Regions from separate parts of the Actinomadura vinacea genome, predicted to be linked through region 2. Evidence: predicted binding sites of a transcription regulator. Region 2 holds the regulator's gene; the other holds the start of a gene.
The links. Region 2 encodes LexA, which represses DNA repair genes until DNA is damaged. Its sites were predicted from a motif close to TCGAACANNTGTTCGA; they were not measured.
Positions count from the first base shown of each region.

Region 1: uvrA (excinuclease ABC subunit UvrA) is a predicted target of LexA. The motif match lies at 2,880-2,895, and genes of this name have one in related genera.

Region 1 is NZ_BAAARW010000039.1:40,805-47,378, forward strand. Features, by position in the region: gene ABD340_RS41450 (tetratricopeptide repeat protein) at 1-1,069, shown strand, start outside; gene ABD340_RS41455 (maleylpyruvate isomerase family mycothiol-dependent enzyme) at 1,096-1,839, opposite strand; gene ABD340_RS41460 (MBL fold metallo-hydrolase) at 1,935-2,762, shown strand; gene uvrA (excinuclease ABC subunit UvrA) at 3,067-5,904, shown strand; gene ABD340_RS41470 (Rieske (2Fe-2S) protein) at 6,170-6,574, shown strand, end outside.
Region 2 is NZ_BAAARW010000011.1:58,144-64,717, forward strand. Features, by position in the region: gene leuS (leucine--tRNA ligase) at 251-2,761, shown strand; gene lexA (transcriptional repressor LexA) at 2,956-3,654, opposite strand; gene ABD340_RS12030 (LysM peptidoglycan-binding domain-containing protein) at 3,862-4,224, shown strand; gene ABD340_RS12035 (MFS transporter) at 4,331-5,872, shown strand; partial or broken gene ABD340_RS12040 (serine hydrolase) at 5,931-6,338, shown strand; gene nrdR (transcriptional regulator NrdR) at 6,570-6,574, shown strand, end outside.

The DNA of each region.
Region 1 (6,574 bases), on a different contig from region 2:
ACTGGGCCTGCGCGATCTGGCGTTGCGTGACGCAGAGCAGGCCCTGCGCACCTACCAGGCCCTGGGCGCCCGCCATGGCGAGGCCCAGGCACTGACCACGCTCGCGATGCTGATGAGCGACGCCGCCCGGTTCGCGGAGGCGTTCACCTACTGCGGCCAGGCCCTGCGCCTGCACCGCGAGATCGGCGACCGCTCCGGCGAGGCGGAGACCCTGGCCCAGACCGGCATCGCGCACTGGCGGCTGGGCCGCTACCGCGAGGCCCGCGAGCACCTGGCCCGCGCCCTGGAGATCCGCCGCGAGATCGGCGACCAGCACGGCGAGGCGCACGACCTGGAGCACCTGTCGATGGTCATGCGGCGGCTCGAACGCGACCAGGAGGCGTTCGTCCTCGGCCTGGAGGCGCTGGACCTGTGGCAGCGGCTCGGCGCCAAGGGCGGCCTGGCCGGCACCCTCGGCAGCCTCGCGCGCACCTACCTGCGGCTCGACCTCTACGAGGAGGCCGAGCGGGCCGCCAGGCTGGCCCTGACGATCCGGCGCGAGAACGGCGACTGGTACGGCATGGGCGTCGGGATGGACACCTTCGCCGCGGTGCTGCGCCGCGGCGGCCGCCCCGAGGAGGCGCTGAAGATCGAACTGGAGGCGCTGCGCGTGCTGGGCGAGGTCGGCGACCGGCACAGCGAGGGCACCGCGCTGGTCCACCTCGGCGAGATCTACCTGGAGCTGGACCGGGCCGGCGAGGCGCTGGAGACCGGGCGGCGCGCCCTGGACCTGGCCACCGAACTCGGCGACACCCGCGAGCAGGCGATCGCCCTGCACACCATGGGCGGCGCCTGCCGCAAGCTGGGCCGGGACTCCCGCGCCGTCGAGCACTTCCTGGCCGAGATCGCCATCCGCCGCGACACGGCCGACCACCGCGGGCAGCGGGCCGCGCTGGAAGGGCTGCGCGGGTCCTATCTGGCCCTGGGCGACGACGCGGGGGCCGCCGACTGCGCCCGCCGGATCCGCGCCATCGACAACTGGCTGGCGTCCGACGGCCCGGACGGGGAGGAGCCGGGCGAGACCCGATAGTCAGCGGGAAGCTCAGAGCGGGAAGCTCAGAAGGCACCGGGCTCGAGCGGCCAGGGCGGCGGGACCGGCAGCGGGCCCTCCGGCCGGGCCGCCAGGCCCTCGCCCGACGACCGGCCGGTCAGCCAGCCCAGCAGCGCCCGCGCCGACCCGGAGATCTCCGGCCCGGCGCCGCCGAGGTCCGCGGCGTCCGCCGTGTCGGTGGCGACCAGCCGGTGCCCGTCCAGGCCGGCGCGCAGGCCGGGGGAGAGGGCCTCCAGGTCGGCGAGCGTCCCGGTCAGCGCCCAGTGCACGTACGAGTCGGGCCAGTCGGAGGGCCCGTAACCCGCGGCGAGGTCGACGTGATGGGTCTCGACCTCCTGCCAGCGCCGGTAGAGGACGAACCAGGCCGGATGCGGAAAGCCCGCCATCGCCCGGACGGTCGCCTCCCACGCCGCCTCCGGCAGCCGCGCGGCCTGCTCGGACAACCGCTCCCCGGCCGCGCGCACGTCCTGCGCCAGTTCCGCCGGGGAGCGTCCCGCGCCCGCCTCCAGAGCGGCGTTGCGGGCCTCGACGCTCGGGTACTGCGGGATCTCCACACCCGTCCGCGCCCATTCGAGCAGGTTCCACAGCGAGTCCGCGTTGCGGGCGATGTGGGTGGCCACATGGCCGCGCGTCCAGCCCGGAAGCGCCGAGGGGGCCCGCACGGCCTCCTCGTCCAGGCCCTCGACCGTCGCCACGACCCGTCCGGTGCCCGCCTCGACCTCCGCGAGGACCCGCCGCCGATCGCTCATCCCGTTTCCTCCTCCCGCGGGCCCGTCCCGGCCCCGCGCCTCATCGGGCCATCCTGCCCGGCGCCGGCCCGCGGCGCCGAGTGACAATGATCTCCATGAACCGACCCACGACCCGTCCCATCTGCGTGACCTGCGGCGTCCAGTACGCCGAACCCCGTCCGGACTGCCCGATCTGCGCGGACGAGCGGCAGTACGTCGGCTGGGACGGCCAGCGCTGGACGACCCTCGCCGAACTGCGCGCCGCCGGCCACCGGGGGCGGATCGCGCCGGAGGGGCCCGGCATCGTGGGCATCGGCGCCGAGCCCGCGACGGCCATCGGGCAGCGCGCCCTGCTGGTCCGCGCGCCGGGCGGCAACGTGCTCTGGGACATGATCACCTACCTGGACGACGACCTCGTCCGGGAGGTGCGCGCGCTGGGCGGGATCGCGGCCATCGCGATCAGCCACCCGCACTACTACGGCACCATGATCGAGTGGGCCCGCGCCTTCGACGCCCCGGTGCTGATCCACGAGGCCGACCGGGCATGGGTGGCCCGTCCCGACGACGCGGTGGTCTTCTGGAGCGGCGACACGCGGGAGATCGCCGACGGGCTGACGCTGATCAACGCCGGCGTGCACTTCGCCGGCGGCCAGGTCCTGCACTGGCGGGACGGCGAGGGCGGCCGCGGTGCCCTGCTTTCGGGCGACATCCTCCAGGTGGTGAGCGACCGGGACTGGGTGAGTTTCATGTACTCCTACCCCAATTACATTCCCGAACGGCCCCGCACCGTGCGCCGCGCCCTGCGGCTGCTGGAGCCGTACCCGTTCACCCGGGTGTACGGGGCGTGGTGGAAGCGGATCGTGCACGCGGACGGCAAGGAGGCCGTGCGCCGCTCCGCGGCCCGCTACCTGGACTTCGCCCTCGACGACGACCCGTCCGGCTGACGCCGCGGACCCGGGTTGTGCGGGGGCCAAGGCACGACGTGCCGAGACGTACCCTGAGAGCCCGGCGCAGTGACAGGCGAACGAGGCGGCCCGGCGCGTTCCGGTGGCGGCAGATCTTCGAACACGTGTACGGTTCGGGAGCGAAATGCGGCGGCCGTCGCCGCTGTTATGGACACGGGGAAGAGCATCGACCCCCATAACCGTCGGACCCCCTCGTAAGCCTGTCACCGCGCCAGACCCGTCGTCTGAGACCCGTCGCCGCGCCCGGAGGGCATCGAGCCCAGAAGAGGAACCGAGCAACGCCGTGCATGACCGACTCATCGTGCGTGGAGCGCGCGAGCACAACCTGAAGGACGTCTCGCTCGACCTGCCCCGAGACGCCATGATCGTGTTCACCGGGCTGTCCGGCTCCGGCAAGTCGAGTCTCGCGTTCGACACGATCTTCGCCGAGGGGCAGCGCCGGTACGTCGAGTCGCTGTCGGCCTACGCCCGGCAGTTCCTGGGCCAGATGGACAAGCCCGACGTCGACTTCATCGAGGGCCTGTCCCCGGCGGTGTCCATCGACCAGAAGTCGACCAGCAAGAACCCGCGCTCCACGGTCGGCACGATCACCGAGGTCTACGACTACCTGCGGCTGCTGTACGCCCGGATCGGCCACCCGCACTGCCCCGAGTGCGGCCGCCCGATCAGCCGGCAGGCGCCGCAGCAGATCGTCGACCGGGTGCTGGAGCTGGAGCAGGGCTCCCGCTTCCAGGTGCTGGCGCCGGTGATCCGCGGCCGCAAGGGCGAGTACCTGGAGCTGTTCCGCGAGCTGCAGTCCAAGGGCTACTCCCGGGCGCTGGTCGACGGCCGGATGATCCGCCTGGACGACCCGCCCAAGCTCAAGAAGCAGGAGAAGCACGACATCTCCGTGGTCGTCGACCGGCTCGCCGTGAAGGACTCGGCCCGGCAGCGGCTGGCCGACTCGGTGGAGACCGCGCTCGGCCTGGCCGGCGGCACGATCGTGCTCGACTTCGTCGACCTGCCCGAAGACGACGAGAACCGCACCCGGATGTACTCCGAGCACCTCTACTGCCCCTACGACGACCTGTCGTTCGAGGAGCTGGAGCCGCGCTCGTTCTCGTTCAACTCCCCGTACGGCGCGTGCCCCGACTGCACCGGCCTGGGCACCCGCATGGAGGTCGACCCCGAGCTGGTGGTGCCCGACCCGACGATGACGCTGGGCGAGGGCGCGATCCAGCCGTGGTCCAACGGGCACGTGAGCGACTACTTCCTGCGGCTGCTGTCGGCGCTCGGCGACGCCATGGGCTTCGACCTCAACACGCCGTGGGAGAAGCTGCCGGCCAAGGCGCGCAAGGCGATCCTCAACGGGCACGAGACCCAGGTCCACGTCCGCTACAAGAACCGCTACGGCCGCACCCGCTCCTACTACACCGCCTACGAGGGCGTGATCCCCTACATCCAGCGGCGGCACGCCGAGTCCGAGAGCGACTCCACCCGGGAGAAGTTCGAGGGCTACATGCGGGAGATCCCGTGCCCGTCCTGCGACGGCGCGCGGCTCAAGCCGGTGGTGCTGGCGGTCACCATGGGCGGCAGGTCGATCGCCGAGGTGGCGGCGCTGCCGATCGGCGAGTGCGCCAAGTTCCTGCTGGCCATGGAGCTGAGCGAGCGCGAGCGGCACATCGCCGAGCGGGTGCTGAAAGAGATCAACGCCCGGCTCGGCTTCCTGCTGGACGTCGGCCTCGACTACCTCAGCCTCGACCGCGCCTCGGCCACCCTGGCCGGCGGCGAGGCGCAGCGGATCCGGCTGGCCACACAGATCGGCTCCGGGCTGGTCGGCGTCCTGTACGTGCTGGACGAGCCGTCCATCGGCCTGCACCAGCGCGACAACCACCGGCTGCTCGACACCCTGCTGCGGCTGCGCGACATGGGCAACACGCTGATCGTCGTCGAGCACGACGAGGACACCATCCACGCGGCCGACTGGGTGGTCGACATCGGGCCGCGGGCCGGCGAGCACGGCGGGCAGATCGTGGTGTCGGGGACGGTCGACGACCTGATGACCTCGGAGAAGTCGCTGACCGGGGCCTACCTGTCGGGCCGCCGGGAGATCGCGGTGCCGGAGATCCGCCGGCCGCGGCAGCGGGGCCACGAGGTCACCGTCAAGGGCGCCCGGCAGAACAACCTGCAGGGCGTCGACGTGGCGTTCCCGCTGGGGGTGTTCACCGCGGTCACCGGGGTGTCCGGCTCGGGCAAGTCCACCCTGGTCAACGACATCCTCTACAACTCCCTGGCCAAGCAGCTGCACGGCGCCCGCACGGTGCCGGGCAAGCACCGCCGGGTCAACGGCGTCGACAAGCTCGACAAGGTGGTGCACGTCGACCAGTCGCCGATCGGCCGGACGCCCCGCTCCAACCCGGCCACCTACACGGGCGTGTTCGACCACATCCGCAAGCTGTTCGCGCAGACGACCGAGGCCAAGGTCCGCGGCTACCAGCCGGGCCGGTTCTCCTTCAACGTCAAGGGCGGGCGCTGCGAGAACTGCTCCGGCGACGGCACCATCAAGATCGAGATGAACTTCCTGCCGGACGTCTACGTGCCCTGCGAGGTCTGCCACGGCGCCCGGTACAACCGGGAGACCCTGGAGGTCCACTACAAGGGCAAGACGATCTCCGAGGTGCTGGACATGCCGATCGAGGAGGCCACGGTCTTCTTCGAGCCGATCAAGGCGATCCACCGGCATCTGCACACCCTCAACGAGGTCGGCCTGGGCTACGTCCGGCTGGGCCAGCCCGCCCCCACCCTGTCGGGCGGCGAGGCGCAGCGCGTCAAGCTCGCCTCCGAGCTGCAGCGCCGCTCCACCGGCCGCACGATCTACGTGCTGGACGAGCCCACCACCGGCCTGCACTTCGAGGACATCCGCAAGCTGCTCGGGGTGCTGAACGGCCTGGTCGACAAGGGCAACACGGTGATCGTGATCGAGCACAACCTGGACGTCGTCAAGACCGCCGACTGGATCATCGACATGGGCCCCGAGGGCGGTTCGCGCGGCGGCACGGTGGTGGCCGGCGGCACGCCCGAGGACGTCGCCAAGGTCGAGGCCAGCCACACCGGCCAGTTCCTCGCCAAGATCCTCGGCTGATCCCGCCCCGGCCGGGTGCGCACTCGCCGGGCGGGGAGGGCGGGCACGCGGGGCGGCCACCCGACCGTGGCCGCGGCGCTGGTGTGGAGTCGGTAGCCGCTCCTGCCCTGCGTCGTCGTGATACACCAGGTCAGACGGCATGCCCTCGGGTCGGTTCGGAGTTCGGAGGCTGCGGATTGAACCTTCAAACGCTGCGGTACGTGCTCCATGGTGACAACGGAGGCACGCGCAGCACGCAGTCGAGCGCGACACACGGAGGAGACCCATGGCACAGGCGCCCGCAGCGCGGACGGACGGCTCGGAACCGGAGAGCGGCGCACCGCCGGCTCCCGAGGAGGCCGCGGCGGCCGGCACGCCGGAGGGGAAGTCCCGCCGAGGGCTCCTGATCGGGGCCGGCCTCGCCGGCGTCGCGGGGTTCGCGGCCGCCTGCGGCGGCGGGGACGACGAGGGCGCCGCCGGGGGCGAAGCGAGCCCCTCCGGCAATGCCGGGAACGCCGGCGGCGGCGGCAAGGCGCTCGGATCGACCAGCGAGATCCCGGTCGGCGGCGGCAAGATCTTCGAGGCGGAGAAGATCGTCGTCGTGCAGCCGGCCCAGGGCCAGTTCAAGGCCTACAGCACGATCTGCCCGCACCGGCGGTGCCCGGTCGACGCGGTCGCCGGCGGCACGATC
Region 2 (6,574 bases):
CCCGTCAAGGCCCAAACCCGCGCCCGGCCGCGGTCCCGCGGGCCAGCGGGGGGCCTTGCCCCTGCGCTAGTCTTGCTGTATGCGGACCCGGCTGCTTCTCAGCCCGCCGCGCTGACCGCCAGCAGGCCGGCGCGGCGACCCCTCCTGGTGCGAGGGGTCCTTTCATGTCAGGGCATCGCCTTTTCAAGGCACGGACATGTCAGGGCACGGGGCCGCACCCCGTACCGACAGGACCAGTGGAGTAGCGACCGTGAGCAGCGACGACACCTTCCGCGACGCGCCGGCGGGAGGCCCGTCCGCCTCCGGCGACGGGTACGACCCGCGCGCGGTTCAGGACAAGTGGCAGGCCCGCTGGGCGGAGCTGGACCCGTTCGAGGCCGCCGAGGACGCCGACGGCCGGGAGCGTCGCTACGCGCTCGACATGTTCCCCTACCCCTCCGGCGACCTGCACATGGGGCACGCGGAGGCGTTCGCCATCGGCGACGTCATCGCCCGCTACTGGTTCCAGAAGGGCTACAACGTCCTGCACCCCATCGGCTGGGACTCCTTCGGCCTGCCCGCCGAGAACGCCGCGATCAAGCGCGACTCCCACCCCGCCGAGTGGACCTACGCCAACATCGAGACCCAGGCGGCCTCGTTCCACCGGTACGCCCCCTCGTTCGACTGGTCCCGGCGGCTGCACACCTCCGACCCCGAGTACTACCGGTGGACCCAGTGGCTGTTCCTGCGCTTCTACGAGCGCGGGCTGGCCTACCGCAAGGGCGGCCAGGTCAACTGGTGCCCCAACGACCAGACCGTGCTGGCCAACGAGCAGGTCGTCGGCGGCCACTGCGAGCGCTGCGGCGCCCTGGTCGAGCGCCGCGTGCTCACCCAGTGGTACTTCAAGATCACCGACTACGCGGACCGGCTCCTGGACGACATGAAGCAGCTGGAGGGCAAGTGGCCCGACCGGGTCCTGCTCATGCAGCGCAACTGGATCGGCCGCTCCACCGGCGCCGACGTCCACTTCGTCATCGAGGGCCGGGACGAGCCCGTCACCGTCTACACCACCCGTCCCGACACCCTGTACGGCGCGACGTTCATGGTCGTCGCGGCCGACGCCGCGCTGGCCGAGGAGATCTGCGCCCCCGAGGAGCGCGCCGCGTTCGAGGCCTACCGCGACGAGGTCTCCCGCGAGTCCGAGATCGAGCGGCTGTCCACCGAGCGCGACAAGACCGGCGTCTTCCTGGGCCGGTACGCGATCAACCCGGTCAACGGCGAGCGCATCCCGATCTGGGCCTCCGACTACGTGCTGGCCGAGTACGGCCATGGCGCGATCATGGCGGTGCCCGCGCACGACCAGCGCGACCTGGACTTCGCGCTGAAGTTCGGCCTGCCGGTGCGGGTGGTCGTCGACACCGGCGAGCCCGACCCGGCCGAGACCGGCGTGGCCACCGCGGGCGACGGCCGCATCGTCAACTCCGACCCGATCGACGGTCTGGCCAAGGCCGACGCGATCGCCCGGATCACCGAGATCCTGGCCGAGAAGGGCCTGGGCCGGGCCGCGGTCAACTTCCGGCTGCGCGACTGGCTGCTCTCCCGCCAGCGCTTCTGGGGCTGCCCGATCCCGATCGTGCACTGCGAGGCGTGCGGCGAGGTCCCGGTGCCCGACGACCAGCTGCCCGTCCGGCTGCCCGACGACCTGCGCGGCGCCGACCTGGCGCCCAAGGGCGCCTCGCCGCTGGCCGCCGCGTCCGGCTGGGTCAACGTGGACTGCCCCAAGTGCGGCGGTCCGGCCAAGCGCGACACCGACACCATGGACACCTTCGTCGACTCGTCCTGGTACTACTTCCGCTACTGCTCGCCCGGCTACACCGAGGGCCCGTTCGACGTCGAGCAGGTCCGCAAGTGGATGCCCATCGACCAGTACACCGGGGGCGTGGAGCACGCCATCCTGCACCTGCTCTACAGCCGGTTCTTCACCAAGGTCCTGTACGACATGGGCATGGTGGACTTCACCGAGCCGTTCACCCGCCTGCTGAACCAGGGCCAGGTCATCCTGAACGCCAAGGCGATGTCGAAGTCGCTGGGCAACATGGTCGACCTGGGCGAGCAGATCGACCGGTTCGGCGTCGACGTCGTCCGGCTGGCCATGCTGTTCTCCGGCCCGCCCGAGGACGACATCGACTGGGCCGACGTGTCGCCGCACGGCATGTCCAAGTTCCTGTCCCGGGTGCACCGCATCGCCACCGAGGTCACCGCCCCGGTCGGCGCCGACCCCGCGGCCGGCTCGGACGAGCTGCGCCGGGTCACCCACCGCACCGTCGAGGAGGCCACCGCGCTGGTCGAGGTGCGCCGGTTCAACGTGGCGATCTCGCGGATCATGGAGCTGGTCAACGCCACCCGCAAGGCGATCGACGGCGGGCCCGGCGGGTCCGACCCGGCCGTGCGGGAGGCCGCCGAGACCATGGCGATCATGCTGTCGCTGTTCGCGCCGTACACCGCGGACGAGGCGTGGGAGCTGCTGGGCCGCACCGCCCCGGTCGCGACCGCGGGCTGGCCCGCGGCCGACCCGGCGCTGCTGGTGCAGGAGTCGGTCACCTGCGTCGTCCAGGTCGCCGGCAAGGTCCGCGACCGGCTGGAGGTCGCGCCGGGGATCGGCGAGGGCGAGCTGGAGAGCCTGGCGCTGTCCTCGGAAAAGATCAAGGATGCGCTGGGCGGGCGGGAGATCCGCAAGGTGATCGTCCGCGCCCCGAAGATCGTCAACATCGTCCCGGCCTGACCCGCGCACGCGCCACGGGCGCGGCGCCCGCTTTCCGCCAGGTCAGGAAGTCGGTGCCCCCGGTGGCAGGTGCCAGGGGCGCACCGGCGTCCTCCTGACCGTCCTCCCACCGTGCCCGCTCGGGCGCTGGGCCGCCGTCCGCGCGGACGGCGGCCCGGGTTTCCGGGCCGCCGTCCGCGCGGGGAGCGTGCGGATCACATCTTGCGGAGGACGGCCACGACGCGGCCCAGCACGGACGCCTCGTCGCCGGGGATGGGCTCGTAGGCCGGGTTCTGCGGCATCAGCCAGATGTGGCCGTCACGGCGCTTGAACGTCTTCACCGTCGCCTCGCCCTCGATCATGGCGGCGACGATGTCGCCCTGCTCGGCCACCGGCTGCTGGCGGACCACGACCCAGTCGCCGTCGGCGATCGCGGCGTCGATCATCGAGTCGCCGGTCACCTTGAGCAGGAAGTGGGTGCCCTCGCCGACCAGCTGCTTGGGCAGGGTGAAGACGTCCTCCACCGCCTCCTCGGCCAGGATCGGGCCGCCGGCGGCGATCCGGCCGACCAGCGGCACGTACGCGGGCGCCGGGCGGGTGGAGGTGTCGGCGGTCGCGGCGGCCTCGTAGGCCTCGTCCTCGGTGCGGACGGGGGTGGCGCCCGGCACCCGGACCTCGACCGCGCGCGGCCGGTTGGGGTCGCGGCGCAGGAAGCCCTTGCGCTGCAGGGCGCGGAGCTGGTGCGACACGCTGGAGGTGCTGGTCAGCCCGACCGCTTCCCCGATCTCGCGCATGGACGGCGGGTAGCCGCGGCGCTGGACGGAGTCGCGGATCACCTCGAGCACCATGCGCTGCCGCTGGGTGAGCCCGCTCTCGTCCATCGGGCCGTCGGGCAGCTCCCGGACCTTGCTCATCGCTCGTCGCCTCCCCGGCGCTGGGATCCGTCACTCCTTGTCATGGCACGCTATCGCGTCCGGAGCCGATGATCAAACAATTGTTCGAAGAAAGTACTCGCGTTTCGTCGTCTCCGTGCTGTACAACATCGTACAGGCGTTCGATCGAAAATGTATTCGAGTAGAACGTGCGGTTCGGGTTCACGGCTTGATCCAGGGAGGGCCGAGATGGCGGGTTCGCTCAACGGGCGACATTCCGGAAGGAAAGCCACGGAGCCGCCGCTGCGGCTGACCCGGAGGGGCCGCGCCGTATTGATCGGATTCATCGCCGCCGTGCTGCTGGTGCTGTTCTGGCTGACGGCGGCGCTCGGCGCGAACGCGGGCGGGGCGGGCGGCGGCGCGCCTCCCGAGGGCGCGTCCGGGCGCGGCGAGACCGTGGTGGTCGAGCCCGGCGAGACGCTGTGGGACATCGCCCGCCGCGACGATCCCGAGGGCGACCCGCGGGTCACGGTGCGCCGCATCGCCGATCTCAACGGCCTGTCCGACGCGATCGTCCAGCCCGGCCAGCACCTGCGCATGCCCGCCCGCTGACCCCGCCCGCCGGCAAAGAATGCCGCGCGGGTGTGTAGAGATCCGTGTGCCCGCTCCGACCTCCTCGCGAAAGGCGCCCGACGGGGGCGCCGCGGAGGAGGGTCTCATGGACGCGACCGCGAGGGCGGGACGGCGTGAATGGGCGGGGCTGGGCGTGCTCGCCCTGGCCGCCCTGCTGGTGTCGATCGATGTCTTCGTCCTGCTGCTGGCGCTCCCGCGGCTGAGCGCCGAGCTGGGCGCCGGGGCGACCGAGCAGCTGTGGATCATGGACGTGTACGGCTTCCTGCTGTCCGGGTTCCTGATCACGATGGGCGGCCTGGGCGACCGGATCGGGCGCCGCCGGCTGCTGCTGGCCGGGGCGGCCGCGTTCGGCGTCGCGTCGGTGGCGGCGGCGTACGCGACGAGCCCCGGGATGCTGATCGCGGCGCGGGCGCTGCTGGGCGTCGCCGGCGCCGCCCTGGCGCCCTCGACGCTGTCGCTGATCGGCACGATGTTCCGCGATCCGCGGCAGCGGTCGCTGGCGATCGGCGTGTGGATGGGCTGCTTCATGGGCGGCGCTGCGCTCGGGCCGATCGCCGGCGGGATGCTGCTGGAGCACTTCTGGTGGGGGTCGGTGTTCCTCATCGGCGTGCCCGCCATGGTCCTGCTGCTGGTCTTCGGCCCGGTGCTGCTGCCCGAGCGCCGCGAGCCGGGCGCGGGCCGGATCGACCTGGCCAGCGTGCTGCTGTCGCTCGCGGCGATCCTGCCGATCGTCTACGGGCTCAAGGAACTGGCCCGCGGCGGCCCGGAGCCGCTCCCGGTGGCGGCGGCGGTGGCCGGGGTGCTGGTGGGCGCGGGTTTCGTCCGGCGGCAGCGGCGGCTCGGCGATCCGCTGATCGACCTGCGCCTCTTCGGTGACCGGGAGTTCTGCGCGGCGCTGGCCGGGATGATGGCGGCGACCCTGTTGATGGGCTCGATCATGATGTTGCTGACCCAGCACCTGCAGCTCGTCCAGGGGCTGTCGCCGCTGCGCGCGGCGGTGTGGATGCTGCCCGCGCTCGCCGCGAACATGGTGGGCTTCCAGGTGTCGCCGGTGCTGGCCCGCCGGTTCCGTCCCGCCCCGCTCATCGCCGCGGGCCTGGCCGTGTCGGTGTGCGGGCTGCTGGCGCTCACCCAGGTCGGCACGGAGCCCGGCCCGGCGACCCTGATCGCCGGCTGGGCGCTGATCGGGCTGGGCGGCGGCCCGCTGGTCACGCTGGCCACCGATCTGGTCGTCGGTTCCGTGCCGCCGGCGAAGGCCGGCTCGGCCGCGGCGCTGAACGAGACCAGCGGCGAGTTCGGCTACGCGCTGGGCATCGCGATCCTGGGCAGCCTCGGCACGGCCCTGTACCGCGCGCGGGTGGAGGTTCCGGCGGGTGCGGGAGAGGCCAAGGAGAGCCTGTCCGGCGCCGTCTCGGCCGCGGCGGGCCTGCCGGGCCCGGCGCGGGACGCGCTGCTCGACTCCGCCCGCACCGCGTTCACGGGCGGACTGCACGTCGTCGCGCTGGCCTGCGCCGTCCTGCTGGCGGGCATGGCCGTCCTGATGGCCGTGATGCTTCGCCGCGTGCCGCCGATCGGCGCGGAGCCCGTCCAGGATCGGCCAGAGCCCGAACCTGCCCTGATCAAGTGAGAGGTGCCGCCATGCTGCAGAAGAGAATTCAGGACGCCGTCGACCGGATGATCGAAACCGGGACGGAGACCGGGATGCAGGTGTCGGTGTACCGGCATGGGGAGCCGATCGCCGAGGTGGCGGCCGGTGCCTGTCCGCCCGCGCGGTGGCCCGCGTGTACGCGGCGCTGCTGGACGAGGTCGACGGGGTGCGCCTGGTGTCGCCGGAGCGGCTGCGCGAGCTGTCGGCCCCGGCCTTCGAGGGCGTGGACGAGGTGATGGGCTCCCCGGCGACGTGGGCGCTGGGATACCCGCTGGGGCCGCTCGGGCCGGACCGTCCGGGGGTGTTCGGGATGCCGGGCATCGGCGGGAGCGCAGCGTTCGCGGACCCGGCGACGGGGACGGCGTTCGCGGTGACCAAGAACCGCTTCAACCCCTTGGAGGCGGGCGCCGTCGAGGAGATCGCGGCCCTCGTCCTGCCGCGCTGACGCGAGTGGTTTGTGGTGTTTTGGTGGTGGCTGTGGCCGACACGCCCGACGGGGCGCGGGAGGCTCGATGTGACCAGGGTCTACGTGCGAGGGGTGCGGTCCAGGTTGCGCGTGCCCCCGGATCCTCGTACGGTTGACCACAACATCTAGTGGTCACATGAATGTCATTAACCATAAGTTGTGTTCTTGTGGTCATTGGTTTTCTGGGTGCAAGGGGAAGGAGGGGAACGCGTGCA